Regions from separate parts of the Pseudobacteroides sp. genome, predicted to be linked through region 3. Evidence: predicted binding sites of a transcription regulator. Region 3 holds the regulator's gene; each other region holds the start of a gene.
The links. The regulator Rex, encoded in region 3, represses fermentation and respiration genes when NADH is low (regulators of the CRP and FNR family bind a similar motif). The targets are predictions, from matches to a motif close to ATTGTTAANNNNTTAACAAT.
Positions count from the first base shown of each region.

Region 1 (10,757 bases), on a different contig from region 3:
TTCTGTTGGAAATCGCAGAAAATATTATACTTAAAGCTAATATTAATGCAATAATGCCTATAGATAGCAATATTGGGATATGTATACCAAAGAACAATATAGCTAACTTCACACCTGTAAAAATAAGGATTACCGCAACCCCATGCTTTACATATTTGAATGCACCACTTACCTTTTCCAGGAGGAAGTAGAGGCTTCTTAGTCCCATTATTGCAAAAATGTTAGAAGTGTAGACTATAAATGTATCCCGAGTGATAGAAAAGATCGCTGGAATCGAGTCTATAGCAAATATTATATCCGACCCTTCCACCAACACAAGGATGGCAAACAGCGGGGTTGCATAAAGCACTTTATTTTTTCTGACAAAAAATCTATCCCCTTCAAGTTTGTCGGTAAATGGAACAAACTTGCCCATAAATTTTAGAAGCTTAGAGTTCTTGTGATCCTTTTCTTTTTCTTTCTTTAGAAGTATTTTTAAACCTGTAAACAAAAGAATAAGACCAAATATATACAATATCCAATTGAACTTATTTACTACTGCAACACCAAGCACTACAAATATCAATCTCAGAATAATTGCACCTGCAATGCCATAATTTAAAACCCTTCTTTGGTATTCCGGCCCAATGCCAAAGCTGGAAAATATAATGAGGAATAAAAACAGGTTATCCAATGATAAGCTCTGTTCAATTATATATCCTCCAAAAAACTCCATGGCCTTTTGTGAACCGGAATAAAAGTATATCCCAACATTAAACGACAAAGCCAAACCTACCCAGAACAAAACCCAAAACAACGCTTTTTTTGTAGACATCAAAAACCCTCTCCTTACATATTATCTATATGAAATCATAAATTATTAAATACTCTTCATATTGTCGTAAAAATTATATCGAGCCTATACTCATTTTTGTGCAGCAGCTCTTTTATTCCTCAACATCCTTACAAGCCATGTTACAATACCTGGTATAATGCTTATTCCTATTACCGCTATTATGACCAGAAAAAAATTTCTCTTTACCATTGGGATTTTGCCGAAAAAGTAACCCATAAACACATTTATGGCTACCCAGGCAATACTGCCAATAATGTTGTAGGAAAGATACTTTTTATAAGGCATGTTTCCCATACCAGCTGCAAAAGGTGCTACAGTTCTGACTAAAGGCAGAAACTTTGCTATTATTACAGTCTTTCCGCCGTGCCTTTCATAAAAAGCATGTGACTCATCCAAGTGTTTTCTGTTTAACAACCAGGCGTTTTGCTTTTTAAAAATTTTGGGTCCAAAATATTTTCCAAAGTTATAATTTACTGTATCCCCAAAAATAGCTGCCAGCATAAGTGAAATTGTTACCACCCATATATTCATAGTTCCCGATGCCGAAAGTGTACCTACTACAAAAAGCAGTGATTCCCCTGGAAGAAAAGGTGCTAAAAAAAGCCCTGTCTGGCAGAATACAATTAAAAATAAAAACAAATAAGTCAATGATCCGAATTTGTGAATCATATCAATTATCTGTGTATCCAGGTTGGATAAAAAACTAATAGACTGCAATACTATTCCCATTAACCCCTCCGATTCAAAGCTACCTGGATAATAAGCCATTAATGACTTATTATCCAGCCTTATAATCTCTTAGACACTAAAAAAGACTTATAACATAACCTTGTATACAGATTATGTTAAAAGTCTCGTTAACCATTCAGGTAAATAAGCCAGATGCAAATATTATTGACTATACCAACAAACTAATATAAGCACCACGATGTTGACTTAGAACTTTATAACTACTCCCTTTTAACAATATCATTGTATTATAATAACTGCATAAATGTCAATAAAATTGTCAGCAAATCATTCTAAAATCACATTTAGCATATTGTCTTCAATAGAATAAATAAGCGGTGCCACTTTTATTCCAGTGTATTTTTGAGACAATCTTTTGGATTCATTCAATACAAATTCTAACTCATTATCAATTTCAAATAACGGAGCATAATTCACAAAGTGCTCTTCAGCCCTCTGCCTGCTCCAGTTTGCATTTTGACACAAGCCTTCAATAAACTGCTCCCTTTTTGAAACCAGGTTTACCATCCCGCAATTGTCATGAGCAATCAACGCAATATGCTTGACTCCACCAATAGCAATAGCATAGGATACTTTGAATTCCGAATACCTTAAGTTGGCACCGCCTGTTCTTATAATATAAGCAAAATTTTCCGGTATACGCAGTTGTTTTCTATTATCCATACACATCCCAACAAGGAGTTGAGCTGAGGTGTATGATTTAAATTCTGCACCCAGGTTTTGATATGATATCAACTCCCAGATAGGTGTATTATAATAAAAAGAAGGTATTTGTTTTTCTTCTGTCACCTTAATAAGTTGCACTTTATCGCCTCTCTACTTTCACTTATTAACACTCTTCAATCTGCAATAAAAGTTATAAATCTATTTACATTTGTCTGTCGCAAGTCCCGCTAATATATATTACATCCTTATAGGAATAAGTTCAAGATATTCTTCCAATTTACCATCATTCAAGCAGCACATGATGATATCCTTCCCAAGCGGATTGAGATCTGGAGTTAAAAACTTTTCCAGTTCTTTTTTAAAGAAGGATGCGAGCATTTTAGCACCTTCATCATAACCGCTATTACCTACTTCAGGCTGAAGGTTGGGCTGAAGGAAGCCTTTTGCCAGGAATGTACCATCCACCTTCAGTGTCTCCAATGAATATCCCATAAGGGAGCACCTTGATTCAACTAGCTGATCAGCCCTGAACTTTGCTGTCCCTCGTCTGGCAAGATATTCCCTTGCAACCCATTGAGGCATAAAGCCCACCTTATAAGCACCTATATGCTGATTGGGTATCAATATATACCTTGTCGCTGATGCTGATATAATCTGGTCAAGCAAAAGATTTGCCTGATCAACCATCTTTCCGGTTGCAAATGGCCAGTACGATCCTACACCTTCACTGCTCATACCTTCTGAATCAGTAATGCTTGGATTGTCATGCCCCCTTGGAGCAACCAACCTCCACAACCACGCAAGGCTTGGTGGGAGGATATGAAACACTCCCATTATACCATAAGACGGCTTTTCTTTTGTGCATGGAGGAGTTCTTACCCCAAAGCTTCTTACATCAATTTCAACCGATTCATCCACGATATCGGGTATAAATCGTCTTGGCATGATTACTCTTGGGTTTGGACATGGCTTTCCAGGTTCATCCATTGTATGCTCCCATATCAGGCATGTAGATCCCGGCATGCCTTGCAGGTTTAAAAAGATAAGGGGCTCTTTTGGATGTATGCACAATTTCTCATAGTGAGGATCAGTTCCATATTTACTTATATGATTTATTCTAAGAAACCATCCTGTCTCTGCATCTTTGACAACAAGCTTCCTGCTGTCATTCTGTATTGCAGGATGACAAAGTGCCATATCATCGGTAACAGGCTGCAGCTGACATGTTTCTTTCAATTCCAGATATGTTTTTTCCTTTGTAACGGTGTTTTGTGCAAGTATAATTCTCCCGTCCAGTTCTTTATGAATTTGTTCGAGCATCTCGCTTTTACCGCCGCCGCTTGCCCCTTCATGCATTATAGTTATTATATTCTCATAAGGAGTAATAACTTTAACAGTAGATGCATGAACAGTGACCCATCCTTCAAGCTCCCCAATATGGAGCAGTACGCCATATATACCCTTTTTCGCACTGGGCCCTGGATACAAGTTATATGAAAATAGTTCGTGCATATCGTCAAGCCTGTTATGGACCACTACCTGCTTACCCTCAAAGTGAGTATGTCTGTAAGGAGGAGCCAGATATATAACTGCTTTCGGCTTAAACCCATAAGGTATTTGATCTCTTGGAATAAAGCCTTGCAGATCGGCCAGTCCTGCAGCAAAGAAACCTGCATTTGCCGGTGCAACCAACAGTGCCGGGTACCCGAACTCAGTACCACCTGCCATAAAAGGCATAATTATAAGCTCCTGGCCTCCAAGCCAGTCAAATGTCAAGCATCGAAGTGGCAAAAAGTCCTCACCGAATATATCCCTGTATCTGGGTTTGTCTGTTTGTCCGCTGTCGGCAACTACCATACAGTCAGGATCTCTCCTTCTCATGTACATATCCATATAGTTTACAGCAGCACCGTTTTTGCATTTTACAACAGTAGCTTCAACTATTTTACCCTGTCCCGGAACATCATATGAGACCTCATAGGTCATATTTCCCTCGTCACCTGTGGCAAGAGCCAGCAAGTGGCTTCTATTTTCAGGAATAATAGCATTGACACCACTTTGGATTATTTTTTCCAATTCATATGGCAAAACAATTCTCTCTAAAAATTTATTATTCATATAAAACTCCTCCTCAAAATTTCATTGTTAATTTTAAAACATCAAAAAAGCCAATACTTAAAAACCTGAATCATCAGGTAATAAATATTGGCCTACACTACAACAAGTACTCTGTACCCTTTGTCTGGTCAACCAGTGTATATTTTATTTTACTTCCGGGAACTCATTTTCCAAGGTAAGTACCATTACCTTCTCGCCTGTCTTTGTACTAACATCGGAATGCATGCTGACAATCTCTGAATTAACAATATCCTTTATAAGATCTTTTAGATGACTGCTTGCGTTTTCAAACAAAGCTGTCCGCATATCCTTAATAAGCTTTATACCCTGGTTGTTTTCAGCAAGCTTTTGCTCAGATTGACTAAGAAAACCATCAATAAATATCAGAATATGATTTTTAATAATTGTAGTCTTAATGTCCTTAGGGCCGCGACCCATATATTCCTTCTCAAACTTACTTACTGCATCGCTTATCTGTGCTTCAATTTGACCCCTTGTGAATTTAGGTGTACCGAATTTCAATTGCACCATCCTCGCTATAGCTCAATTATACTAAAGCTAATTCTTTAGATATAATAGCAATTTGACTTAATACAATAATACATTAGAACTGGAGATATGTCAAATGGTTATTTGAATATTTTATCGCATTTTCTTGCATATTTTATTTATTATACTGCATGACGCCAGATGATTATTACCTTTTTTGCAAGTTTATGTGGTCCATATTGCATTTTATTTCTTTGGTATATTGATTCAAATTAAGCATAAATACCATATCAGCCTTATATAAAAAGGAGCAAACTTACAGCCATAACCATCATACCAGCTACAAGACCATATATGGAAAGATGGGCTTCCCCATATTCCCTTGCAGTTGGCAAAAGTTCATCCAATGAAATAAATACCATTATACCTGCCACTGAAGCAAATAACACCCCAAAAACCACATCATTGAAAAACTTGAAAAGTATCAGATATCCTATAATTGCACCTACAGGCTCCGATAGCCCCGAAAGAAATGAAAGCTTAAATGCCTTTTTCTTGTCATCTGTGGCATAGTAAATGGGTATAGCTACTGCAATTCCCTCAGGCACATTATGGATTGCTATTGCAACAGCAATTGCTATACCAAGGGAAGGATCCTTGATAGCTGATGTAAATGTTGCAAGGCCTTCGGGAAAGTTGTGAATTGCTATTGCAAGGGCAGTAAACGTTCCCATCCTCATAAGCTTTCCGCGATCCACACTTGATTTGCTTTTATTTATATCTTCTACCCTCCTGGTCTCATGAGGATTTTCTACAGAAGGAACAAACTTGTCAATGGCTGCTATTAGGAATATTCCTCCAAAAAACGCACCAACTGTAGCCCAAGATCCGGCAGTCACTCCCAAGGATTCCACCAAAGAAACTTTTGCCTTAAAAAATATTTCTATCATTGATACGTATATCATTACTCCTGCTGAAAAACCAAGAGCAACGGAAAGGAATTTTGTATTGGTTTTTTTGGTAAAAAATGCAAGCACGCTTCCTATACCTGTTGATAATCCTGCAAATAGCGTCAATCCAAATGCCACTATAATATTATGTATATCCATAAACTCACTCTCCTGATGAATACTGCTTTAATGATCCCCTAACTAAATACCCAGAATTATATAAAATATAACAATCAAATCTATTTATACAAGCTTATAATCCGCTACTTTTGTATATACTCTTTTATTGGCGATTTGCTCACTCTTAAACAAATGTAGATTTCTCACATCTACAGTACTAAAATCAAGCTCCCCAATTGATTTGCGTATCTCCTCAAAACTACATTCGAAAACAATATCCTGACCAATGGTAACATGAGGTTTATAGCTTCTTTTTTCAGGTACAAAGCCTATAGTTTCCATTGCTCTATCTATATCCATATGCAAGGCTCCCAGTTCCTTAATATCTCCGCCGAGCCCCAGCCATAAAACACGGATTAAATCTCTTCCGTTAAAAATCCCCATGTCCTTTATGATAAGTCTAAATGGCTTTAAGTTATTACAAATTTGATTCATAGCACTATCTATTTGTGCTTGCTGGCTTAAGCTTATATCATCTAAAAACTTCAACGTCAGGTGAAAGTTATCGATATGTTTCCACCTACCGCGTACTGCATACTGTCTTAGCCTTTGCTGAAGCTCATATATTTTATTTCTCTGGTCCTTATCAAAATCAATCCCAATAAATGCTCTCATCTCCATCTCCCATACAATAGATGCCTAATCAATTACTATTATTGCTATTATTACTATTATATCAAAATACTATTACAGTTCAGAATTTTTCATGTAAAATACACCGCAATTTACAAGACATAAATAAAAACGATTAATACGCCGTCCTTTGACAACCTATTAACCGCTTTTATATCTAAATGACTTTAATTATGTTTGAAATTACTCCTGAAGTCTTTTTTCTAAAGCTTCAAGCTGTGCACTTAACTCCTTAGGCAACTTCGCACCGTATTTAGCATAGTGATCTTTAATGGAAGCCACTTCTTTAAGCCACTCATCCTTGTTAACCTTGAGAAGTTCAGCCATATCTTCTTCACTTACCTTGAGTCCTTCAGTGTCAATTGCATCAGTTGTAGGCATATAACCGATAGCAGTCTTAACTGCTTTACCTTCGCCTGATACTCTCTCACAAACCCACTTCAACACACGGCTATTCTCACCAAATCCAGGCCACAACCATTTTCCGTCAGAATCCTTACGGAACCAGTTAACATAGAACAATTTTGGAAGTTTGTCAGCAGATGACTTTGTTCCAATATTGAGCCAGTGTTGTAAATAGTCACATACATGGTATCCCATGAATGGAAGCATCGCAAATGGGTCACGACGAACCTGGCCGATATTGTCAGATATAGCTGCAGCAGTTATTTCTGAACCCATTATTGAACCCATGAATACACCATGGTTCCAGTCAAAGCTTTCATGAACCAATGGAATAGTACTTGGACGACGTCCACCTACCAATATTGCTGAAATAGGCACTCCTGCAGGATCTTCCCACTCAGGAGCTATAACAGGACACTGGCTTGCAGGTGCTGTAAAACGTGCATTAGCATGTGCAGCTACCTCTTTTGAATCTGGAGTCCAGTCATTTCCTTTCCAATCTATAAGGTGTCCAGGTGCATCATAACCTATACCTTCCCACCAAACATCACCATCATCAGTTAATCCCACATTCGTAAAGATGGTGTTCTTTTCTATACTATACATTGCATTTGGATTTGAATCCATGGAAGTTCCCGGAGCAACACCGAAGAAACCTGCTTCAGGATTTATTGCATACAAACGACCATCAGAACCGAATTTCATCCATGCTATATCGTCACCGATAGTTTCAACTTTCCAACCAGGAATAGTTGGTATGAGCATTGCCAGGTTTGTCTTTCCGCAAGCACTTGGGAAAGCTCCTGCAACATATTTTTTATTTCCTTTTGGATCAGTTATGCGCAAGATAAGCATATGCTCAGCGAGCCAGCCTTCATCACGAGCCTGAACTGATGCAATACGAAGTGCAAAACATTTTTTACCCAATAAAGCATTTCCGCCGTAACCTGAACCATATGACCAGATTGTTCTTTCTTCTGGGAAATGACTTATGTATTTCTGTTCAATTGGAGCACATGGCCATGATGAATCCTTTTGCCCTTCAGCTAAAGGAGCACCTATTGAGTGTACGCATTTTACAAAGTCTTCATCTCCAAGAACATCAAGAACTGCTTTCCCTATACGAGTCATGATACGCATATTCACAACAACATATGGGCTGTCTGAAAGTTCAACACCAATTTTAGAAATAGGTGAACCTATAGGTCCCATTGAGAAAGGAATAACATACATTGTTCTTCCCTTCATACATCCCTTGTATAAGCCTCTCATTGTTGCCTTGAGTTCTTCGGGATCAACCCAGTTGTTTGTAGGTCCAGCGTCTTCCTTATTTTTTGATGCTATATAAGTCCTGTCTTCTACACGAGCGACATCGGAAGGATGGCTGCGGAAAAGATAACATCCAGGACGCTTTTCAGGATTTAATGGAGTTGCCATTCCGCAATCAACCATTTCCTTTAATAAACGATCATTTTCTTCCTGTGAACCATCGCACCAATAAATTTTGTCCGGCTGACACATATCAGCTATTTCTTTTACCCAATCAAGCAATTTTTTATTAGTTGTCATTCAGAATCTCCTCTCAAAATAATTGTTTGATAATTTTCTAACAATTAAAATTAAATTTTTATACATTGATATACCTACTTTTCAGTGGTTATCCTATGTGCTTTAATAAATTTTAATACAATCCTAACACAAAAATATGAAATTTTCAATAAATAATTATGCAAAATCCATTGAATTTCTTAATTTTAACAAACACAAGGTATTCTATGCAACTTTGTGCCAATAGTTCCAAACAATACCTTGTGAAATAAAGTTCATAATTACAATTTACATTTCCGCATTTTTACTTATTGTCCTCCAACCCCTCTCCGACCTCGAAAGCTACCCTGATTCTGGAAACTGAAGCAAATCATTGCCACGGAAGGCTGCCTGGATTGGTCAGACGGGCCCTGTACCATTCCTAAGCTACCTGCAGCTATCAGCACGCCTCCGTTTAATAAAAATGAGCTTAAATTTTATCTCTAGTTGGTACCTTGCTTCACTTTTGCCGCAAAACTATAAAATTTTAGGCTTAAATGTGTTATAATAATCAACAATATTAAATAGAGAGGTACTGATATTATGAATCCCGTATTTCAACATCCTTGGGATTTGAGCGAACCTGAGGCATTAGTTCTTCAGCAGGAACTAGCTAAGAAAGTAATAATGGAGGATGATTTGGATGATATCAAATACATAGCCGGAGTTGATGTTGCCTATGATGACAAAAACGATCTTCAAATTGCTGCTGTAGCTGTTTTAGATTCTAAGACGCTGGATATCGTGGAGGTATCAGTAGTTGAAGATGTTTCACATTTTCCATATATACCTGGCTTATTTTCCTTTAGAGAACTTCCTTCCCTTGCCAAAGCTTTTGGAAAACTCAAAACCACTCCGAATCTTGTGGTTTGTGACTGTCAAGGAATAGCACACCCAAGAAGGTTTGGACTTGCATGTCATTTGGGCATATTATTTGATGTACCAACTATAGGGTGCGGGAAAACAAGGCTTCATGGGCAATCGGAAGAGCCTGGATTAAAAAGGGGTGACACTGCACCCCTTATAGATAATAAAGAAATTATCGGTAATGTTTTAAGAACTCAAGATAATGTTCGGCCTGTCTATGTATCGGTTGGACATAGGATATCCCTTAAGACCGCCTGCGATTGGATCATCAGGTTATCTCCTAACTATCGTCTGCCTGAAACCACAAGGCATGCCGATCATGCTGTCCGCATAGCTTTAAAGGAAGAATAGTTGTCGTTTCACCCAAATTTCCTCTTGATGACTAACTCCTTTAAATACATACTGAATCCTACTATTGGAGCAAAACATTGTCTATATGAACTCTTGTATGCTTTTTATATGAGCTAAATAAGTACATCTTGTTCATCAATTGAAATTTCATTATTTGTAAAAATAATAGCAATTCCATGTTCTTGTTCCCAAGCACAATCACATAAATAACCATACTGTCCTTTTCTAGTAAAGTAAATGGTCCTCACCTTTATAAGTTTTATAATTAAATCCCGATTAATATGATCCTTGTCTATCTTTTCCGGTATTTCTATCATTTCTGAAATGCTTTCATAATTATTTAAATAATACTCTAGTAACTTATCTGGTATGTCTTGCTCTAACTGACTAAACCTATTTTGAAATTCAAGGAATGCTTTTCTTTGAATTTCCAATATCTCCTGTCCTTCATATGCCTGAGCAACTATCCTTACATCTAATTGTCTTCCTAAAATAGTATATTTCTCTATTCTGACCCAAGATGAATCATACTCCATTTTGCCAAAAGCTTCATCGATTATTTCACTCATAACCATTCCTCCAAAATAATTTCTTGCTTCTTTTCTGATATACCTCCCGAATGAGACATATTATTGTGGACTGCAGAGGGCACTTTATCCATTGTTTTGCAATCTCTTCTTTCATGCCATGTATAACCGTTTTCTTTTCTCCAGTCGTAAACAGCTTCGGGAGAACAGTTTCTCTTCTTTGCTTCAGCTTCATCTGCCTTTGTAAAATTCTTATCACGATCCTGAGAAAAACCTTCTATACCAACAGTCCCTCTTGACAGTATTGAAAAATCTGGTTCTCCTTCTCTATATTCAATACCGTCAATTCCATAAGTGGCAAGTATCTGTCCCCATGTTTTATTATGTGGATTGGCTTTA
Region 1 covers NZ_DATCTU010000094.1:34,241-44,997, forward strand. The annotation lists gene VIO64_RS14660 (TerC/Alx family metal homeostasis membrane protein) at 1-814, opposite strand, end outside; gene VIO64_RS14665 (VTT domain-containing protein) at 905-1,564, opposite strand; gene VIO64_RS14670 (carbonic anhydrase) at 1,853-2,389, opposite strand; gene VIO64_RS14675 (DUF4914 family protein) at 2,489-4,369, opposite strand; gene VIO64_RS14680 (DUF2294 domain-containing protein) at 4,514-4,891, opposite strand; gene zupT (zinc transporter ZupT) at 5,155-5,967, opposite strand; gene thpR (RNA 2',3'-cyclic phosphodiesterase) at 6,052-6,603, opposite strand; gene VIO64_RS14695 (phosphoenolpyruvate carboxykinase (GTP)) at 6,805-8,595, opposite strand; gene nfi (deoxyribonuclease V) at 9,157-9,831, shown strand; gene VIO64_RS14705 (DUF6985 domain-containing protein) at 9,945-10,400, opposite strand; gene VIO64_RS14710 (HNH endonuclease) at 10,397-10,757, opposite strand, start outside.
Region 1: a site for Rex is predicted at 8,621-8,640, ahead of VIO64_RS14695 (phosphoenolpyruvate carboxykinase (GTP)). Genes of this name have one in related genera too.

Region 2 (10,757 bases), on a different contig from region 3:
CAAAACCCCAATTTCTCTTCAGGTCCTTGTTCAAAGTATCCTGGATTCAAGCTTGATGTATTGAAGGATGCCCTTTTAGGAAGGTCTCACAGGTGTGGAATTGCAAAAGAAAGATTAAATTATGCCGTTAAGAAGACAAGGGAAATACTTGGAGTACCTGAGAATTATATTATTGGTCTTGTTCCGGGCTCCGATACCGGTGCTATAGAAATGGCTATGTGGAACCTTTTAGGTCCAAGAGGCGTTGATGTAATTAATTTCGAGTCTTTTGGTAAAACATGGGCCAATGATGTTAAGAACCAGCTTAAAATTGAAAATATGCAGTCCATTTCTGCAGATTATGGGTATTTACCGGATCTGTCCAAAGTCAACTTTGATAATGATGTTGTTATGACATGGAATGGAACAACTAGCGGAGTTAAAATACCAAATGGTGACTGGATTCCGGATGACAGAAAAGGATTGACGATTGTCGATGCAACCTCAGCTGTTTTCGCAATGGAAATTCCATGGAGCAAGGTGGATGTTCTAACTTACTCCTGGCAAAAGGTCTTAGGAGGAGAAGGTGCTCACGGCATGCTGATCATGTCCCCTCGTGCCGTTGAACGTATTGAATCATATATGCCGCCATGGCCAATGCCTAAAATACTCCAATTGAGAAAGAAAGATAAGCTCATGATGGATGTGTTTGAAGGCTCTCCAATAAATACTCCATCCATGCTATGCGTTGAAGATTATATTAAAGCATTGGAATGGGCAGAATCAATAGGCGGACTTAAAGGTTTGATCCAAAAAAGCAATGAAAATCTTAATGAAATAGAAAAATTTGTTGAGACCCATGATTGGATAGATTTCCTTCCGGTCAGCAAGGAGATCCGCTCCAATACATCAGTTTGCTTGAAAATAAAGCTTGATCAGGATCAGTTAAATGCCCTTGTTAAGTTATTGGATAAAGAAGGTGCTGCATATGACTGCAAATCCTACAAGGATGCACCTGCAGGCCTAAGATTCTGGTGCGGTGCTACAGTGAATAAGGAAGATGTGGCTTGCATGCTCCAATGGCTTGAATGGGCATATGGTGAAGTAGCAAAAGCTTAATGAGATTTATAGATATAAAAGGGCCACCCAAAAAAGGTGGTCCTTTTGTTACTATTAACCGTTGTATGCCTTGATGTAAATGTCCTCCAACTCTTTTACAAGAGGCATTCTTGGGTTTGCAGTAGTACACTGATCTTCAAAAGCACGGTCCGCCAGCTCTGAAACCTTGGCCATAAATTTTTTCTTATCCACTTTGCATTCTGCAATTGTCATTGGAATATCAATTTTTCTCATTAAGTCACGTACTGCTTTAACCAGGCTCTTTACGCCTTCTTCTGTAGTTGATGCGGGTAATCCCAAAAACCTTGCTATTTCTGCATACTTTTTATCGGCTATAAATGTTTCGTACTTAGGAAATGAAACAAACTTTGTAGGCTTTTGAGCGTTATATTCTATAACATAAGGGAGTAGTACTGCATTTGCTCTACCGTGAGGAACATGGAATTCTCCTCCTAGCTTGTGTGCAAGGCTGTGATTGATTCCAAGGAAGGCATTTGTAAATGCCATTCCGGCTATGCATGATGCATTATGCATTTTCTCACGGGCCAGGCTGTTGCTGCCGTCTTTGTAAGCTAAAGGCAAATACTCAAAGACTAATTGAATCGCCTTCATTGCAAGACCATCGGTGAAATCAGATGCCATTATTGAAACATAGGATTCAATAGCGTGTGTTAGGACATCCATGCCGGTATCTGCTGTGATTGAAGCAGGAACGGTCATTACAAACTCAGGGTCTATTATAGCAACATCAGGTGTTAACTCATAATCCGCTAAAGGATATTTTATATTATTGTCTTTGTCTGTAATAACAGCGAAGGATGTAACTTCAGAACCAGTACCCGATGTTGTAGGTATAGCAACCATTTTGGTTTTGCTGCCCAAATTCGGATAAGTGAATACCCTCTTTCTGATATCCATAAACTTAAGCTTCAGTACATTAAAGTCCAGCTCCGGATGTTCATAATAAAGCCACATTCCCTTTGCGGCGTCTATTGCCGAGCCGCCTCCTAAAGCTATTATTACATCAGGCTTGAAATTGTCCATTGCCTCCTTGCCTTTCAAAACGGTCTCAATTGAAGGGTCAGGCTCAACGTTTGAAAAGATCTCGCTGTGAACATAATTCTGTCGTTTTCTCAAGTAATAAAGAACCTTATCAACATAACCCAGCTTAACCATATATGGATCGGTAACAATAAAGGCTCTGGTAATGTCAGGCATATCTTTTAAGTACTGTGTAGAGCCATATTCAAAATAAATTTTGCCGGGGATTTTAAACCATTGCATATTAATCCTTCTCCTTGCTACGCGTTTTTTGTTGATGAGGTTTACAGCGGATACGTTTGCAGTTGTGGAATTCTTCCCATATGAACCGCAGCCTAATGTAAGGGACGGTATATTTGTATTGTAAATATCACCTATTGCACCATGGGTAGATGGTGAATTTATTATAAGTCTTCCAGCTTTTATCCTCTTTGAGAAAAGGTCAATTATTTTCTGATCTTCGGAGTGAATTACCGCAGAGTGACCAAGGCCACCGAATTCAACCATTTCTTCAGCTTTCTTTATACCATCCTCAAAGTTATCTGCCACATAGTAGGCAAGTATGGGGCTGAGCTTCTCTCTTGACAGGGGATACTCAGGGCCGACCCCTTCCAGTCTTGCAATAAGTATTTTCGTTTCTTCAGGTACAGATAAGCCCGCCATTTTTGCAATGTTAAATGCAGACTGGCCTACAACCGCCGGATTCATGGCACATTTTTTCTCGTCTATAGCCAGCTTTGAAAGCTTTATAATTTCATCTTCATTTAGAAAATAACACTTGTTATCCTGCATGAACTTTTCAAATTCTGTAGAAACCTCCCTGTCAACAATAACAGCCTGCTCGGAAGCACAAATCATACCATTATCAAAGGTTTTGGATAGAATGAGATCTGTTGCGGCTCTTTTAACGTTTGCACTCTTTTCAATGTAGCAGGGCACGTTACCAGGACCGACTCCAAGGGCAGGTTTTCCGGTGCTGTATGCAGCCTGGACCATTCCTGCTCCACCAGTTGCAAGTATGAGAGAAATTCCTGGATGGTTCATAAGAAGGTTGGTTGCTTCTATGGAGGGTTCTTCAATCCATTGAATGCAATTTTCCGGAGCTCCCGCATCAACGGCAGCATCTCTAACAATCCTTGCAGCTTCTCTGCTGCATTTTTGTGCTGATGGGTGGAATGCAAATATTATGGGGTTTCTTGTTTTTAATGCTATGATAGCTTTGAACATAGTGGTTGATGTTGGGTTGGTAACCGGTGTTACGCCGGCAACAATACCCACAGGCTCAGCAACTTCTACGTAATCCTCATACTCATTTTCATTAACTATTCCAACAGTTTTTTCATTTTTTATGCTGTTATAGATGTACTCTGTAGAAAAGAGGTTTTTAATAATTTTATCTTCATATACTCCTCTTTTAGTTTCTTCAATGGCCATTTTGGCCAGGATCATATGCTTTTCGATTCCTGCTACTGCCATTTCCTTTACAATGGTGTCTATCTGTTCCTGGTTCATGTCCATCATTGCGTTCAATGATTCCTCAGCATTCGAAACAAGTATATCAATGGTTTGCTTTATATTTTGGTTTTCATTGTTTTTTACCTTTTCCATATGGTTTTCCTCCTTTTATGTTTGAACATGTTTTTTTAAATCTGCAATTTATATTAAAAAGTGCTGCTATTTCTACACTTCTTATTTTCGGGGTTTGAAATCTAGGATTTACTCAATTGTGTTAAATATTTAACACAATTGAGTAAGGTTAACCCTTCATTGTTGCTGCAATGTAATCATTCTATTATATTGAAAGATACATTATTTGCGGTATCAAACGAAAAAGTGACAACTGTTATTTGATATTGGATAATTATTTTAAACTAGTGTTAATTATTTAACAATTACAGGTGCAATAAAATGTAGTATTATTTAGTTTAAATTGTTAACTGAAAATATTATCTCTTGTTGAGTTAACCTTATATTTAAATTATAATTGATGTAACCACATAAATAAAATGCATATTAAACATAGGGGGTATAAATACAGATTATATGATGATAAATACTGAGTTATATAAAACTTTTTATATAGTTGCTAAAGAAGGGAGTATCACAAAGGCATCGGAGATTTTGTTCATTACTCAGCCTGCTGTTAGTCGTGCAATTCAGCAGCTTGAGGAGAAAAGCGGGTGTTCACTTTTCTTTAGAACACCTAAGGGTGTTAAGCTTACTAAAGAGGGACAGGTTCTGTATAAATATATAGAACAGGCATTTAACTTTATATACCTAGGTGAGAAAAAATTAGAAGAAATAAAGACCTTAGAACAAGGAGAATTCACAATAGGAGTTGGCGATACGGTATGCAAGCATTATCTTATTCCCCATCTAAAGGAGTTTAACCGTACCTACCCGGGGGTCAGGATTCATATAGTAAATCATACCACGCCGGTAATAATAGACATGCTTAAAAAGGGCAAGATAGATTTAGGAATAGCGAACCTTCCTATAGATGAGGCTGAGTATAAGGAATTGATTGTTCATAATATAATGGAGATACAGGATTGCTTTGTGGTTGGAGAAAAGTTCAAAAAGCTTTCCCAAGGACCGGTATCTATCTCTGATTTGGTGAAGTTTCCCATGCTTCTTTTGGAAAAAGAGAGCAATTCAAGGATATATATAGAAAAATACCTTGCTAAAAACAATATTGTAATTCGGCCTGAAATAGAGCTGGGGAATTTTGAGCTGCTGGTCCGATTTGCAATGATAGATTTTGGTGTGGCTTGTGTAATCAAAAATTTTGTTACTTATGAGCTGGATAGGAACTTTTTATATGAAATTACATTAAAGGAGCAAATTCCACCAAGAAATTTAGGAGTGGTGTATCTAAATTCCATACCTTTATCAGCTGCTGCAGGGAAATTCCTATCGTTCTTGAGCCCTTAATGCTATTAGTACATTTATATGTTTGTAAAACAGTACCGCTATACTAAAGCAGCATAAGTGTCAATAACATAGCGGCAAGGATATTTTAGGCGGTAATATCTTCTGCCTTTAATGAGTTAAGGTATCTAATAACCCCGTTTAAACAGGGCAGCTTTAGTGAAGAGGCACTATCACCCGGATTTTTTATGTCGGAATAAATGCTTTTGCCGGGCACAAGCTCTTTTAGAAGCCTCCTTAAAGATATTGATTAGGCAGGACTGACCGGATAGTTTAACTATAAAGAAGTTTCCTAGCTTTTGGTTTTTATAGAGCTCTAAAAGGTGTTTTCTGGTTATTTCATATATGTCACTGCTTATGAGGATCTCTATATCATTTACATTAAGCACAATGTCAGGGATAGCTGTTGTGCTTGTAAAGCTTCCGTTTTGAATAATTGAAAGGCTCCGATTTTGGAGGTCAATTTTACTGCGGATAACAGTCGAATTATTGAAGAATTTTATTTTTATGTTCTCTGCTGATTTCCCAAAGAAAGTAAAAGTTGCTCTGAACCTCCTGATAGTCTACAAAAAGCTTGTTTTCATAATCCTTATATCTTGTTGGAATAATTCTTTCTGCGTCTTCATAGCATTTATCCAGCTTATGATAAAAGTTAGAAATGCCATTTTTACATGAAGATATGTCTGTAGTTCCACCGCCGCAATCCAGTACTAGTGCAGTATGCTCCTGACCCATTGTGATAGTGCCCTTTTCAATACTTTCGGCAATGGTACTGTAAAGTACAGCTGTAGATTCATCTATAGATCTCTTTGTTACAATATTGTATTCGGGTAAGTTTATAGGAGTGAAAATATGCAGATTTTTAAATTTGCATTTAAATTGACTTTCAGCGGTATCAATAATATGCTTTAGAAAGGCTTTTCTGATTTCGATTAATTGTAGTTGTGTTTCCATAAACATCATACAATTGTTCTTCCTTCGTATAGCCATTGATCCACCTTTTTATTCCATGAAAGCAGCTGGCACTCATAGTATAATCCTTTTCAATCAGGTTTCTGGCATCATGTCCGAATGCATACTTAATATCATCAGGATCAGAACAATCACATATATAAACTATTGAAGGAAGCATAATTGATTCTGAATACGCTGTATTCACAGAATTTGTAAGTTTTACATAATTAATTTCATCAAGTTTAATTTTTGGGTTTAAAATATCGTTTGTATCAGGTGTATTTACATAATTGCTTTTTAAAAAGCCTCCTGCTGCACTATTTGAAGTTCCGAAATCGATAACTAGAACGGTATCTGTCATTTCAAACTTTGTTTTATCATTAATTTCATTAGTTGTGATGTTTTTTGACCTTCTGAAAAATAAGTGTGTTTTAATTTTCCTATATATTTATCCTGTGCTAAGCCAGCTGGAAAAAGAAGGACTTATAAGTTTGAATGACAGAAATGATGGGGTTAAGAGAAAGATATATGAAATTACCGATAAAGGCAGAAAGGAATTCTGCGAGTGGCTTATGCAGCCTTTTGAGCCTCAACCGCCCCGCTCTGAGCTGCTTTTAAAGCTGTCCTTTGGAAATTATATACCTAAGGAAAATGTAATTGAAATGATGAAAGATGTTAAAAAGCGTCATGAAGATAAACTAAAAGAATATAAGCAATTGGAGGAATCTTTTTTAAATGATGTAAATACCAAAAAACATCCTCAGTACGCTTACTGGTTAGCCCCGCTGCGTTATGGAATTTTAGCATCGGAAGCGGCACTTAAATGGTGTGAAGAGACTATAGAAAATATAATATAAACTACAATAAACAAATAGGGAGGTCAATATGGCAAAGGTGCTGTTTATAAATGGAAATGTTCATGGCCACATAAATCCCACGCTGCCGGTGGTTAAAGAATTGGTAAAAGCGGGGGAGGAGGTTTGGTATTTTTCTACAAAGGAATTTAAGGAGAAGATTGAGGCTGCCGGTGCTCGATTTGTAGACTATGGAAGCCGGATGTATGAGCTTTTCCAAGCCTTTAAACCCAGTGGCAATCATCCTTTCTATACACTTATAGAATTTATGTTGGAAATGGATAGGTTGGCAATTTCTCTGATCACAGAAAATGCTGCGGGTGAAGATTATAACTACATAATACATGATTCTATGTTTGGAGGAGGAAGTGTGTTGGCAAAATTGCTGAATATTCCTGCAATATGTTCCTGTACTTCCTTTGCCATGAACAGGCTTCCCATGCCGCCTCATATGTTCGAGCCAGGCTACAATCCTCAGTTGGATAATTTGTATGGAAAGGTAAAAGAGGCATCTAAGGAATGTGGTACTCAAAAGCTTGACATCATGGATATTTTCTTCAAAAAGGAAAGATTGAACATTGTTTATACATCAAAAATGTTTCAGCCTGAATCGGAGAGCTTTGATGACAGCTTCAGGTTTGTTGGACCGTCCATAGCTGAAAGGGAAGAGTGCTTGGACTTCAAAATAGATAAAGAGGGAAATAAACCAGTCATTTATATATCCCTGGGAACAATAAATAACCGATGTGTAGATTTTTATAAAAAGTCAATAGAGGCCTTTAAGGATGAAAACTGGAGGGTAATTATGTCAGTAGGTAATAAAACTGATTTAGGGTTGCTAGGTGACATACCGGATAACTTCATAGTACGGAATTATGTACCTCAGCTTGAGGTGTTGAAAATATGTGATGTTTCTATTAGTCATGGAGGCCTTAACAGTGTAGGTGAGGCATTATATTATGGTGTACCTGTTATATCCATCCCTCAGGTAAATGATCAATATATGGTCAGCAGACAACTGGTAAAACTCGGGGCTGGGCTGGAGCTCAAGATGGAGGACATCACAGTGAATATTTTAAAAGATTCGGTTAAGAGTGTTATGTCCGATAAAGGCTATAAAGCATGCAGTACTGAGATAGGCAGGTCATTTATTGAGGCTGGAGGCTATAAGGCAGCAGCAAGCTTTATATTGGATTTTATAAAAGAGATGTAGTTTACTGTCAATAATCTGCCCTCCTGGAGTTGTCCCTTCTCTTTATAAGCAAATTAACAGGGAGAATAACAAATGAATATTAAACTAACAGTGTTCTTTGAAGGACCTTTTTGGGCTGGGGTTTTTGAAAGAGTCGAGGATGGATTTCTTGAAACCTCAAGGGTTGTTTTTGATACAGAGCCAAAAGACTATGAGGTTTATTCCTATTTGCTCAAAAGCTATTCTAAACTGGTTTTTAGTAGACCTGTGCCAATTGATTGCAGGGAGGAGAAGATGATTAAGCTTGAAATGAAACAGGAAAAAAGAAAGAGAAAAAAAGGGGACATTGACTACTTATTATCAATCTCTAGGAACATATTAGGCAAGGTTGAAAGATATGAAGAGTGGAATCACTGCCTAAGACATAGTTTTATTCGCGAAAATCTCAATAAAAAGCCTGAAGATGTTTGGCTGGTTTTGTTATTTTTATCACATTTCATATAATTGCTCTAAACTAAGTATTAAAGAAACTTACTTTATATACGATAAATTATTGTAAATCTATCTAGGAATTAAATTTGAATCAAATAATTTCCTGGATATTGTTTGCCATGTGCTAGGGAGAAACTAATGGACTGACCAAATGGATAATATCAGTACTATTAATTCTAAGAAAGGAGTAGTAAAGATGGCACAGATATTGGAAGAAGCTTTGGAAATTGGAGAAGATGCACAGAAGGGAAAGTACCTGACATTTGCACTTGGTGGGGATGAGTACGGGATAGAAATCAGGCATGTAACTGAAATAATAGGATTGCAGGTGATTACAGAGGTGCCTGAATTCACCGGCTATTTAAAAGGAATTATTAACCTGCGGGGAAAGATCATTCCGGTGATTGACGTAAGGCTTAGGTTTAGAAAGGAGGAAAAGGATTATAATGACAGGACTTGTACAATAGTAATTCAGGTAAAGGGCATTTCTGTGGGATTAATTGTAGATAATGTAGCAGAGGTATTATCAATCTCTCAAGAAAACATTGTTCCGCCACCAAATTTATCTAGCGATTACCAAAATAAGTTTATAAAAGGTATAGGCAAGATTGATAGCAGTGTGAAACTGATTTTGGACTGTGACAGTCTGCTAAGTGACTTCGCTATGAAGACAGTAACGTTAATGGATGACTTTAGCTGTTAATGAAAACACAAAAGATACTATAAGGAGGCATAATAGACATGCAATGGTTTTATAACATGAAAATATCAGTAAAGCTCATAATTGGATTTATTCTTGTTGCAATGATTGCAGGTGTTGTTGGAATCACAGGAATTATGAACATTAAGTCAATTGATAATGATAATACTCAGATGTATAAGGAAAACACTGTACCCCTTGGATTTATGGAAAAAGCTGCTGTTGCATTCCAAAGAGCGAGAGTTAACGTAATGCTTATAATAGCTAATAATAGTGGATTTGATACATATATAGAAAAGATAAAAAATTACGATAAGGAAGTTTCTGATAATTTAGCACAGTATGAAAAGCTTATTACAAATGATACTGAACAAAAGGAGTTCGATAGCGTTAAATCAAATATAGAAAAGTATAATAGTCTTCGTGCGGAATGCATCAATTTGGCATTAGCCAATAAAGATAATGAGGCCTTGGAGATGACCAAGGGAGAATTTGGAGATTTGGTTGGCAAAATTGATGATTCAATAACCAGGCTCTATGATTTAAACCTTAATCAGGCTGAAGAGAGATCAAAAGAAAATACAGCAACTGCAAACCAATCGGTCTTAATGATGATCGTATTCATAGGAGTAGGAATGGTGCTGGCCGTAGTGCTGGGCTTGTTTATCTCCCGTGTTATAAGCAATCCTGTTAAAAGGATGGTTGAAGCTGCGGACAAGCTTGCAGTAGGTGATGTAAACGTGAATGTTGAGGCAACCTCAAAGGATGAAATCGGCAGCCTTATGCAATCCTTTGGAAGAATGGTGGAAAATATCCGAGATCAAGCACTTGCAGCAGAAAAGATTGCAGCAGGAGATTTAACAGTGAGGGTAAAGGTTAAATCGGATAATGATTTGCTTGGTAAAAAACTAAGTGAGATGATAGAAACTAATAATGAAATACTTACAAATATAAGTTCAGCTTCAGATCAGGTTGCTGCAGGAGCCAGACAGGTATCTGCTTCCAGCCAGATGCTGTCCCAGGGATCTACGGAACAGGCCAGCTCCATTGAAGAAATAACCTCTTCAATGACTCAGGTTGCTGCACAGACAAAACAGAATGCTGCAAACGCCAATCAGGCGAATCAGCTTGCACTAGCTGCAAAAGAAAATGCGGTGCAAGGAAACAGCCAGATGCAAAGCATGGTTAAGGCGATGGCGGAAATTAACGATTCATCCTCGAATATTTCTAAAATAATTAAAGTTATAGATGAAATAGCTTTTCAGACCAATATCCTCGCATTAAATGCCGCTGTTGAAGCTGCAAGGGCAGGACAACATGGGAAAGGTTTTGCTGTAGTTGCTGAGGAGGTTAGAAACCTTGCAGCAAGAAGTGCAAATGCTGCAAAAGAGACCACTGAAATGATAGAAAACTCAATCAGGAAAGTTGAAGCAGGGACAGAAATCGCAAATAATACAGCGGAGGCATTGGATAAGATTGTTGATGGAGTGACCAA
Region 2 covers NZ_DATCTU010000115.1:33,425-44,181, reverse strand. The annotation lists gene VIO64_RS19005 (phosphoserine transaminase) at 1-1,098, shown strand, start outside; gene adhE (bifunctional acetaldehyde-CoA/alcohol dehydrogenase) at 1,153-3,747, opposite strand; gene VIO64_RS18995 (LysR family transcriptional regulator) at 4,183-5,073, shown strand; gene VIO64_RS18990 (hypothetical protein) at 5,557-6,033, opposite strand; gene VIO64_RS18985 (hypothetical protein) at 5,966-6,385, opposite strand; gene VIO64_RS18980 (PadR family transcriptional regulator) at 6,423-6,881, shown strand; gene VIO64_RS18975 (macrolide family glycosyltransferase) at 6,910-8,091, shown strand; gene VIO64_RS18970 (YjdF family protein) at 8,164-8,574, shown strand; gene VIO64_RS18965 (chemotaxis protein CheW) at 8,759-9,265, shown strand; gene VIO64_RS18960 (methyl-accepting chemotaxis protein) at 9,304-10,757, shown strand, end outside.
Region 2: a site for Rex is predicted at 4,013-4,032, ahead of adhE (bifunctional acetaldehyde-CoA/alcohol dehydrogenase). Genes of this name have one in related genera too.

Region 3 (10,757 bases):
TTCCCTTTTTTGACCCGATCTGATATAATTTCATATGTGGCAGCTCCTTTCATTTTTTGTTTTCCCAAACAATAGTTTATCAAACTACCGTCTGGACTGCCACCTTCAATTTCTACGAAATTCGGGACTTACTCTAATTTTTTTGCCATATTAACCTCCATAATATAATTTTATTAACAACATTCAATCTACCAATATTTACAATTGCTGTTTATTTTGGGCGGCTCTCTTATCAAGACACATCTTCACCTCCTATAATTAATTGTGTTTTTCGTAAACTTATATCTATTTATTTAGTGGTTTTCATGAGCATTGTTAACTATACACGGAAAATCACTAAGAATTGAAATTTTTGCAAACATAAATACAAACGAAAGCACACAAATCAAAACTGAGGGTATATAAACCCATACTGCTTTGTTTCATAATTTTTAAAATAAAGCTATAAAATTATTAATGAGAAATATTAATTCACATACGGAAGTAAGTTTTCCATTTTGAACTTTGATAACAATATCGAGTTACAATATTTAAAACGCTTTATCAAATCTTTCATTCTTGAACTATAAAAGAATCTAAAGTGTACCTTTCATCCATTAATAGACAAAAACCTATTATTATAATCTTTTAGGGATGACCTTGAGCCAATACTTGAAAGCTCTTAAAAAAATTTTTATAGTAATTTGAATTGAACTTTCTATAATAGAAAGCTATTACGATACTATCAATTACCTTTTATGTAAATGTTCTTGTTGTTTTGTAAGAATTTTATCAATTAAAGTATATTTTGTCAATATATTTTTCTACATAATTTTCACAGTTTTAGGGACTAATGGTTCTTGAAAGTAACTCTCTTTTTAAACCATCATTCTACTTTTCCTAGCATAAACTTTGGCGGTTTATGTACTGTATTTACTCAATCTCCGCAACGTTAAAGTATCACATTTATCGAATTCATAACTCATTGGTTACATTTTAATTATAACACCCATGTAACCCTTTGTCAATCATCTCAATATTACTTTCTATAAAGTGACATAATTTTAATTTACAATAAGCAACCGTAATAATATTTTTGCGTATGTATTTTTTATTTTATTCATCTAGACTCTCCTCAATCAAAGTGATCTATAATCTATGCTAGAAATTATTGAGCTTACGCTAAATACACTACTAAGATAGATCTAACCAGTCGTTAAGAATATAACTTGAAAAGCATAAAAAAGTAACCAGTTGAAATAATTCATAAGTAAGATTTATTATCAACTGGCTACTTTTTACTTTATAATAGTCCTTTATAATCAATAATTAATGATATAAGTTCAAATAAATATAATTTTTAGCAACCTAAAATATACTTAACTAACAATCCCAGTCATCACTCTTATTGCCGGCAACCCTATTGAATTCATACTTCTCATTAAGCTTGTATCCCAACACCATGAGCCCGTCACTCAAGTGAACATTCTCTATAATAACATCATAGGGCAGCTTAAGATCCATTGGAGAGAAGTTCCAAAGCCCTTTAACCCCCAGCTTCGCTACTCTTTCAGCAACAATTGGCGTCTGCTCGAAGGGTACTGCCAGCATTGCGACATCAACATAGTTCTTTTCAACAAAGCTTTCCAAATCATCCAAATGTCTTATAAGTATACCTCTTATTTCTGTACCAACCAGACTGGCATCTACATCAAAAATACCAACTATCTTGAAACCTCTCTTTTCAAAATTGGTATAGTTGGCAAGTGCCTGCCCCATATTACCTGCTCCGATAATAATAGCATTATAGTTGTTACTCATCCCAAGAATATTTCCGATCTCATTAAACAGATACTCTACATTATAACCATAGCCCTGTTGACCAAATCCTCCAAAGCAATTAAGATCCTGCCTTATTTGAGATGCAGTTATACCCATCCTGCTGCTTAACTCCTGCGAAGAAATCCTCTTTATATCCATTTTTAACAAATCCGCCAAATACCTGTAATATCGCGGTAATCGTTTCACAACTGCAAGAGAAACTTTTTTCTTTAAGTTCATCTTTACACCCCAAAGTTTTAATAAATATTGGAATTTAACCTCATCTTAATATGATTATATCTCTTTGTTATTTTTTTGTCAATATTGTTGGCAGCAGATGATGGTGGTTGGCTTGTACTTTTAATATAGACAAGTTTAAAAAAGTAAATTGCTGTCGGGAGTGAATTTTGGTACAATTCAATATGGGACATTTTAAGGTCCGTAATCTTACTAGCAGAATGATGTTTAATTTATCAAAATATCAAACTAATAGAAACAGGGTGTCAATATGATAATATTAAATTGTAACGATATATGCCACTCTTACGGCATAAATACGGTATTAAAAAACATTTCCTTTAGTGTGCAGGATGGAGATAAAGTGGGAATAGTAGGGGTCAATGGTGCAGGTAAATCAACCCTTCTTAATATAATTAACGGCGAGCTGCAGTACGACAGCGGCACTATAAATATATCCAAAAACTACAAAATTGGGTTCCTGCATCAAAATACAGGACTTGATACTGATAATAATATTTTTGATGAGATGCTTTCAGTTTATGAAGAGCTCATAAATAAAGAGGTACGTCTTAAATATCTTGAGAAAGCAATAAGTAGCAAAGCACCGGGAGAAGAGCTGGATATTCTAGTGAAGGAATATGCAAGGATCTCGGATGAGTATTCTCTTAAAGGAGGATATGAGTATAGAAGCAGAGTTAAGGGAGTTCTTAAGGGACTTGGATTTAGCGAGGAACAATTTGATGCAAAGATTCATATTTTAAGTGGGGGTCAGAAAACCAGGCTTGCCTTGGCCAAATTACTGCTTTCGGAGCCTGATATCATGCTGCTGGATGAGCCTACAAACCATCTTGATATTGAGGCAATAATGTGGCTTGAAGGCTTTCTTAAAAATATGAAAAAAACGGTTCTCATTGTTTCCCATGATAGATATTTTCTTGATTCTGTTACCACTAAGACCCTGGAGCTTGAAAACAACTCCGCAAAGTTATATAACGGAAATTATACACAATATATAAAGCAAAAGGAAATTGACAGGGAAATACAGCAGCGGCACTATGAAAATCAGCAGCGTGAAATCGAAAAAATGGAAGCCTTTATCGCCCAACAAAAGCAGTGGAACAGGGAAAGAAATATAATAGCCGCTGAAAGCAGGCAAAAGGCTATAGATCGCATGGAAAAAATCGAAAAGCCCACAGATCTGCCCGGAAAAATTAATATTAAATTCAGAAAAAGCATAATTAGCGGAAACGATGTCATGTTTGTTGAAAATTTGTCCAAGTCCTACCCTGGAAAAAAGCTTTTTTCTGATATCAGCTTTAAACTTCGAAAGAATGAACGGGTATTTTTGCTAGGTCCCAACGGATGCGGAAAGTCAACTTTAGTAAAGATTCTTGTATCAAAGCTTCCGGCTGATGGGGGTATGGTAGAGTTCGGACACAAGGTAAAAGTAGGTTATTATGATCAAGAGCTCCAGGACCTTGATGAAAGCAAGACAATTTTGGAGGAACTGATTGAATCAAATAACGACCTTACACTGGCTCAAATCAGGACATTACTATCATCATTTCTTTTTAAGGGAGAAGATGTTTTAAAGCCCATCTCTGCATTAAGCGGAGGTGAGAAAAGCAGGGTTGCATTAGCCAAGCTAATATTGTCAACATCCAACTTCCTCATTTTAGATGAGCCGACAAACCACCTTGATATAAATTCAAGAGAAGTCCTTGAGGAAGCATTGATGAATTATGAGGGTACAATCCTTTCCATATCCCATGACAGGTATTTTATAAACAAGCTTGCTTCAAGGATTTTGGACCTGGATGGCTGCTCTCTACTAGACTGTGAAGGTAATTATGACTTTTTTATAGATTATAAAAACAGGCTTAAAAAGACAACTGAGGATGCATCCAATCAGGCTCAGGTATCCCAGTCAAAACTTGATTATATAGCAGAAAAAGAAGAGAGAGCCAGGGTCAGAAAGCTGGAAAAAAGATATTCCGATATTGAGAATAAGATTGCTGAGACTGAAAACAGGCTAAAAGTTATTGAGGAGGAAATGTTCGATGAAAATATAGCATCGGACCACTCCAAGTTAACCGAGCTTCTCAGTGAGCAAACAAGCCTTAATAATCTGCTTGAAGAGCTTTACAGTGAGTGGGAAAGCATTTCAACAGAGCTGGGATTGTAAAGATTGATTTACTGCTAAAGCACCTAGTAATAATAGCAGATGGCAAATCTAGCAGATAAACAGCAGCCAAGCATATAGGTCTGTAGTGGCCATATCGCCTGGCTTTGTTTTTGCCTAATAATGCAGGCATGTAATCTACTCAATTTTTTATAATAGCTTCTGTAGCTTTTTCCAGACATAAAAAATAGCATAATTGACCTAGGTCAATTATGCTATTTAATTATTAACTCAAATTATTGTGCTGTTTTACCGAAGTTGTTAGCAACGATTATAACGTCTGCCATGTTTATAACTCCGTCATTATTTAAGTCAGCATTAGCTTTGAAGCCTGCATCATTAGAAGTTTTACCAAAAGCTCCAGCTATAACTATAGCATCAGCCATGTTAACAACTTTATCGCCGTTTACATCACCTTTTAATCCTGAACCAGTTGGAGTTGGTGAAGTAGTACCGCCAACATCAGTAACTTTATCATCTGGGAACAGCATTGCAAATGAACCCATAGCCATAGCTATATCAACCTGGTGCCAGTAACGGTGATATTTGAACTTAGGACCAACACCTGCTTTGTATGAGGTTTCCAAGTTACTCCAGTTTGCATCCTGCCTATATGCCGGACGCATATCTATGAACTTCATACCGTTTTTGAGTTCTGCACCCTGTGCATTCTTACCAGTCCATCCTTGTGGGATATAAACAACCTGGTCAAAGAAACGTGAGTAGTCTCCTCTTTGCTCTTCCTTGGTATATCCAATATTATCCTGACATCCCAATATTACGCTGTCAAGAAGTTTCTTAGCTATATCATGTGCTTCCTGGTCATATGTATGGTGCTTCTTGGTACCTGCTGCGTAAAAAGCAAGCAAGTTAGCTGTTGAACCAGCAATACCTATGTCAGAACCATATGAAGTAATTGTAGCATGGAGATTTGGATTTCCTGTGTATGTACCAGTCCATGTATCTGGCTGACCTTCCCATTCAATATCTGAAGGAATTTCAAATTCGCCTGGACCAGTAACCCTTATGTTTGGTTTTACCCAATCAACCCATTTCTTCATTATCTTGTATGCTCTTTCATCACCAGTTTCATAGTAGTACTCAGCCGTACGCTGCAGACCCCAAGCCTGGAAACCGTACCATCTGTTACTTGGCGGATCGTGCCATACTGGCTGCCAGTCATATGCCATTTCATAGAATGTCGAGATACCTGCTGGATATGGATCATACTTGTCATTCCATGAGTTGTTACATCCGCCGGCTATAGCACCTTCAGCTGACTGTAACCACTGTAAGAGTTCTAGCTGTCTGTCCAAACTCTTTGCCCAGTCTGAAGCACCATTTGAAGACTTTGGCTTTAACTCGGATACTGTTGATAAAGCGTATGCAGTCATAGGATTCTGATATCCCTGATGGCTCGCACTGCTTCCTTCTTTCCATGCCCAACCTTGAGAAGTTGTAGGAGCACCCCATGCAGTGTACCATGAAATGAGGTAGTGCATTGAGTTTGTACCGTCTCCGGCAGTACTGGTTATGCTGGTATTCTTAGCAATAGGCTTCATGTATTTGTCATACATTACATATCTTAAGTAGTCACCCATTTTAGCAGCTCTTGCATTTTGAGTAGTGATCTGGCTTGATTTGCCTTGCTCTTTTGCCCATTTAACAGCCCAGTAAGCAGCTTGTACTGAACGAGCATCAGCATCACCCGCAACAGAATAACGCCATTGCTGTGCGTATGTATCCTGTGCTACGAACAGTGATCCGAAACCACCCTTTGAAGTATTACCCCATTTATATGTCTCCCAGCATGGGAATGGAACTGTTTCCCAACATGATTCCTGCTCACCTCTCTGGTAAGTGTTTATCTGGGACATTCTGCTTGTTCCGTCACCTTTGTTACCGTATTTGTACCAGTTGTCTACGTCGAAAATCCAATGCATAAGATACATGCTGTCTTTTCCGTATGCAGATTTGAGCTGTGCATGCAATGCATCCTTACCAGTAGGAGCATTGAGGTTCAACTGTCCTGGATAATCTTCAGGTAAAGCACCACCAGGTACAAATGAAGCACACTTGCTCGGGTCATAATCCTTTAAGTTTGGTTGATCGGTATCTGAAGGAATATAATACTTTTCAGTAACATCCCAAGCCTTGTTGTACATTGTCCAGTCGCCTGAAAGCTTACCGTACATAGCTTCTACCCAAACATAGTAGCTGGCAGTTTCTGATGAAGTCTCATGTCCATAGTCAGGAGCTTCAACCATCATGGTTTCGATTGAGTGGTAAGGAATACCTTCCTGACTGAAATATCCGTTTGCTGGATTGTTGATCTTTTCATGCAGATCCATGAACGCATCTTTGTATGTGGTCCCTACCTTCGGTGCAGCCGCAAATGAAGTAGCCAAAGCACTAACTGTCATGAACGTACATAATGTAATTGATACATACTTTTTTGTCTTTTTTAACACTTGTACTTCCCTCCTAATTAATAATATTAACTGATTTGTGTAGTATTAGATTAACCTTTTAGATTTAAGGTTGTCCCTCCTTTCTCGTGAAATGAATATTAAAGCAACCTAAAATTAACCATTTCTGAATTAACAGGTCACACTCGCAAGAAAAAATTATGTTAGAATAGGATATTATTATTTTGCACTTCCAAATATCATAATTTAATAAAAAAATAATATATCCTTATTCAATTATAAAATAATATTTTTTTATTCAAAATAGACTATCTTGTTTAAAATTGTATTATGTTGTTATTTATTTTTCATATCGTTTAGCACCACAGCATTAAAAGCCGCATAAGGTGTGTCTTTTGCGGCTCCTGAACAAATGGATATTTATTGAATAAATAAGGTTTTCTAATCAAATACAAGTTAGTTTTTTGCAAAATAAGCTTTTATACCCTCTTTCACAGCAAAGGCAGTTTTATCCTGGTACTCCTTAGTTTGGAGCTTCTGCTCCTCTTCCTGATTTGAAAGGAAGCCACACTCAACAACTACCGATGTAGTTTTACAATCCTTCAATATAATTATTGGTTCCTTTTTGACCAGAGCTTCTCTCTTGTTTGATGGGTCGAGATTTTCTCTAATGGACTTCTGTATGCTCATGGCCAGTTTCTGGCTTTGGGGCATATCTGGCGGAAAAAATGTCTGGGCACCGAAATACTTTGTTTGAGGAAATTTATTTAAATGAATACTTACTACAATATCAGCACCTGCCTCATCCATCATTTTCTTTCTTCTTAAAAGATCCTGCTTTCTTTTTTGAACTATGTTTGTTGTATCTTCCTGGTATTGAAGCTTATCTTCTTCTCTGGTAAGAATAACCTTATAATTTTCTGCTTCCAGAAGCCTTTTAATTTCAAATACAATATTGAGGTTAATATCCTTCTCCTTTATTTGGCTATAGTCGCTTACTGCCCCGGGGTCCTCACCTCCGTGTCCCGCATCAAGAAGAACTGTCTTTTGTGTGTTATTGGAGTTTGCCGGAGATGCCTTCCCACGCCCCGGGTTTAGGGTGTATAAAGCAATTGCAAGCACAAATATCATTCCAATGAGCAAGATATTGTTTCTTTTCATTATTACTATCATATATTTACCACCTGTAAATGTATTTTCAGTATAAAAATATTCGGCATACTGTTTGTCATATTCATTTTATTTGAACAAAATCTCTTGTGATTTTGCAACCTTGGTCATTGTCGTGAGAAATTGTGGTGTATTATCATATTTTCCTTGACATATAAAACCCAAAATTGAATTTTCAGAGATTGGGTTTGTATAATTAAAACAGTAGTGTTATAATTTCTATGTCAAATAGCATATCTAAAAATTCCTCGTCAGGAGAATTAATATGAATGATAACTCGCTTAACGAAAGAGTTCAGAGAATTAAAAACTTTGATAACGAAATTAATAAGCTCGTTGAGGAATATAAGCCGTTTATAGCATCATGTGTTGAGAAGGCAACAGGCCGATATGTACGATATGGAGAGGATGATGAGCTGAGCATTGCACTTTTAGCTTTTGTTGAAGCCATTAAGTCATTTGATATTTCTAAAGGTAATTTTCTTTCATTTTCACAAAACGTTATCAAGCGAAGGCTGATTGATTACTTCAGAAAAGAAAGCAAGCACAATAAAATTGTCTCAATTAATGCTTATATGAATGACGATGAGGACAATGAGCAGGACTTAAGTGCAGGAGAGGCCCTGGGCAAGTATTCCCAAGATAGAATCAGTGAATACAGACGTTTGGAATTGCAAGAATTGAAGAAGGAGCTTTTGTCATGGGATATTTCATTTTTAGAATTGACAAGTGCATCTCCCAAGTCCGAGAAGACACGCAAAACATATAAAGATATTATTCAATATCTCATAAAGCACCCCGAGCTATTGGACCACATCAAAAAGAAAAAACTTCTTCCAATAGCTGAGATAGAAAAAAATACGAAGATACCCCGAAAAACCATTGAAAGGTCACGAAAATATATATTAGCCGTTATAATAATATTAACCGGTGATTATCAATATGTGAAAGATTACATAAATTTGGAGGTGGTAAAATGAAGGCACTCATAGTCGATATTGAAGGAAAATATGCAGTAGCAATGACAAAAGAAGGTACTTTTATTAAATTAAAAAATAACGGCAAATATACTGTCGGCTGTGAAGCTGAGTTACCGCCAAGGATATTTGTTAGCTTCAGATTAATGGCAAGTGCAGCTTCTGCAGCTTTACTTCTTCTGGTTGTAGGTCTGGGGTTATTCCTTTACAACAATCCTCACAGTTACATAAATATTGACATTAATCCAAGCCTCCAGATAACAGCAAATATTTTTGATAGGGTTATTGATGTCACGGCTTTAAATGTAGATGCACAAAAAATCGCAGATGAATTATCCATAAAAAATAAAACACTTGATCAGGGAGTTGAGCAAGTAATTGGAAGTGCGGTTAAAAACGGTTATCTCAAGAATGAAACTACCAATGCTATAATGCTGACAGTTACGAGCTCCAGTGACAGCAAAAACAAAAAACTGCAGGAAAAGGTTACAGTGACAGTAGAAAAAAAGTTTAAATCGGAAAAAATCAGTTCTGAAGTTGTAGTTGATGAGGCAACTGAAAAGAATCGAAGCGAAGCCATTAAGCAAGGTATATCTCCCGGAAAGCTTAAGCTGGTTCAGAAGCTTATAGAGCTTAAACCAGATTTAAAAACCGATGACCTTAAAAACAAGCCTGTTAAAGAAATTTTAAAATCAATCAGGGAAAACACCAAACACCAGAAACCTGGTAAGACTAATAATCCCGGTAAGTCTAATAATAATAATAATAATAATAATAATAATAATAATACAAAAGAAAACAGGAAAAATTCAGAGAGAGTCAATTCCCCTAAATCAGGCTCAACACCTAAAAATACATTCACGCCCTTACCCTCAAAAGATAAGGATAAGGTTAAAGGCAACGATAGGGAGAAAGTTAAAAATCTGGATAGCAATAAAAATAAGGATAAAGATAAAGATAAAAAAGATTGGGGCAAGAGCAATTTGAGCAAGGACAATGGCAGCAAGACCAAGCTTGAAACCAATCCAAAACAAGCTACCGACAAATCTAACAAATATGAAAACGATAAGAATAAAAAAAGTATAGATTTGGCAGACAAAAACAAGAAAGATAGTACTAATTCACCAAAAAACAATAATGATGAAATTGATAATGAAAATTTGAAGGATAAATCCAAGACCAATAATACTGATCAAAAGAATGGAACAAACAATCGTCCGAAATAATTTTGGAAAAACATATAGATATAATACGCATAAGATGCCGAAATATATAAAGATAATTTATATTCGGCATTATTTTTTTCACCTACCCCAAAATGTTATATACAATCTTCGAATGTATATAGCAAGAACAATAACAACAAACACAGGAGGAGTTTTTTATGAGAAAAGTTTTATGTATTTTATTATCTGTAACACTTGTATTGACGAGTGGAATCCTTACATACGCAAAAGGAAATGACAAAGGCAACAGCAAGAACCAGAAAAAAATTGAACACTCGGTCAAAGACAATGAAAAAGGAAATAGCAAGCATACAGAAATAAAGAAAAAAGACGAAAAGAAAGACAAATCAGATATTAAAAGTATTGAAGAAACTGAAAAATTCTTAAAGGATGAGATCAAAAAAGCATCCAAAAACCTTGAAAGCATGAAAAAACTTTTAAAAGACCTTCAATCCTTCAAAAAGAAGCACAACAAGGGCAATACAATGATATTCATTAATGGCGAAGAGATTGAAACAGATGCACCACCGGTTATTAAATTCGGAAGAACTCTGGTTCCTATAAGAGCTATATCTAACGGCTTAAAGGCAAATGTTACATGGAATGCAGACACAAAAACCGTAACTGTAACAAAATCTGTATACAGTGAAGTGTATGGAAAAAAAGACATGACCGTTGAAATAGTTGTCGGTGCAAGCACAATAAAGGTTGATGGTGCAAATGTAGGAATTGAG
Region 3 covers NZ_DATCTU010000133.1:7-10,763, forward strand. The annotation lists gene VIO64_RS22645 (redox-sensing transcriptional repressor Rex) at 1,363-2,040, opposite strand; gene VIO64_RS22650 (ABC-F family ATP-binding cassette domain-containing protein) at 2,309-4,225, shown strand; gene VIO64_RS22655 (glycoside hydrolase family 48 protein) at 4,459-6,693, opposite strand; gene VIO64_RS22660 (N-acetylmuramoyl-L-alanine amidase) at 7,108-7,824, opposite strand; gene sigI (RNA polymerase sigma factor SigI) at 8,087-8,800, shown strand; gene VIO64_RS22670 (anti-sigma factor domain-containing protein) at 8,797-10,023, shown strand; gene VIO64_RS22675 (copper amine oxidase N-terminal domain-containing protein) at 10,182-10,757, shown strand, end outside.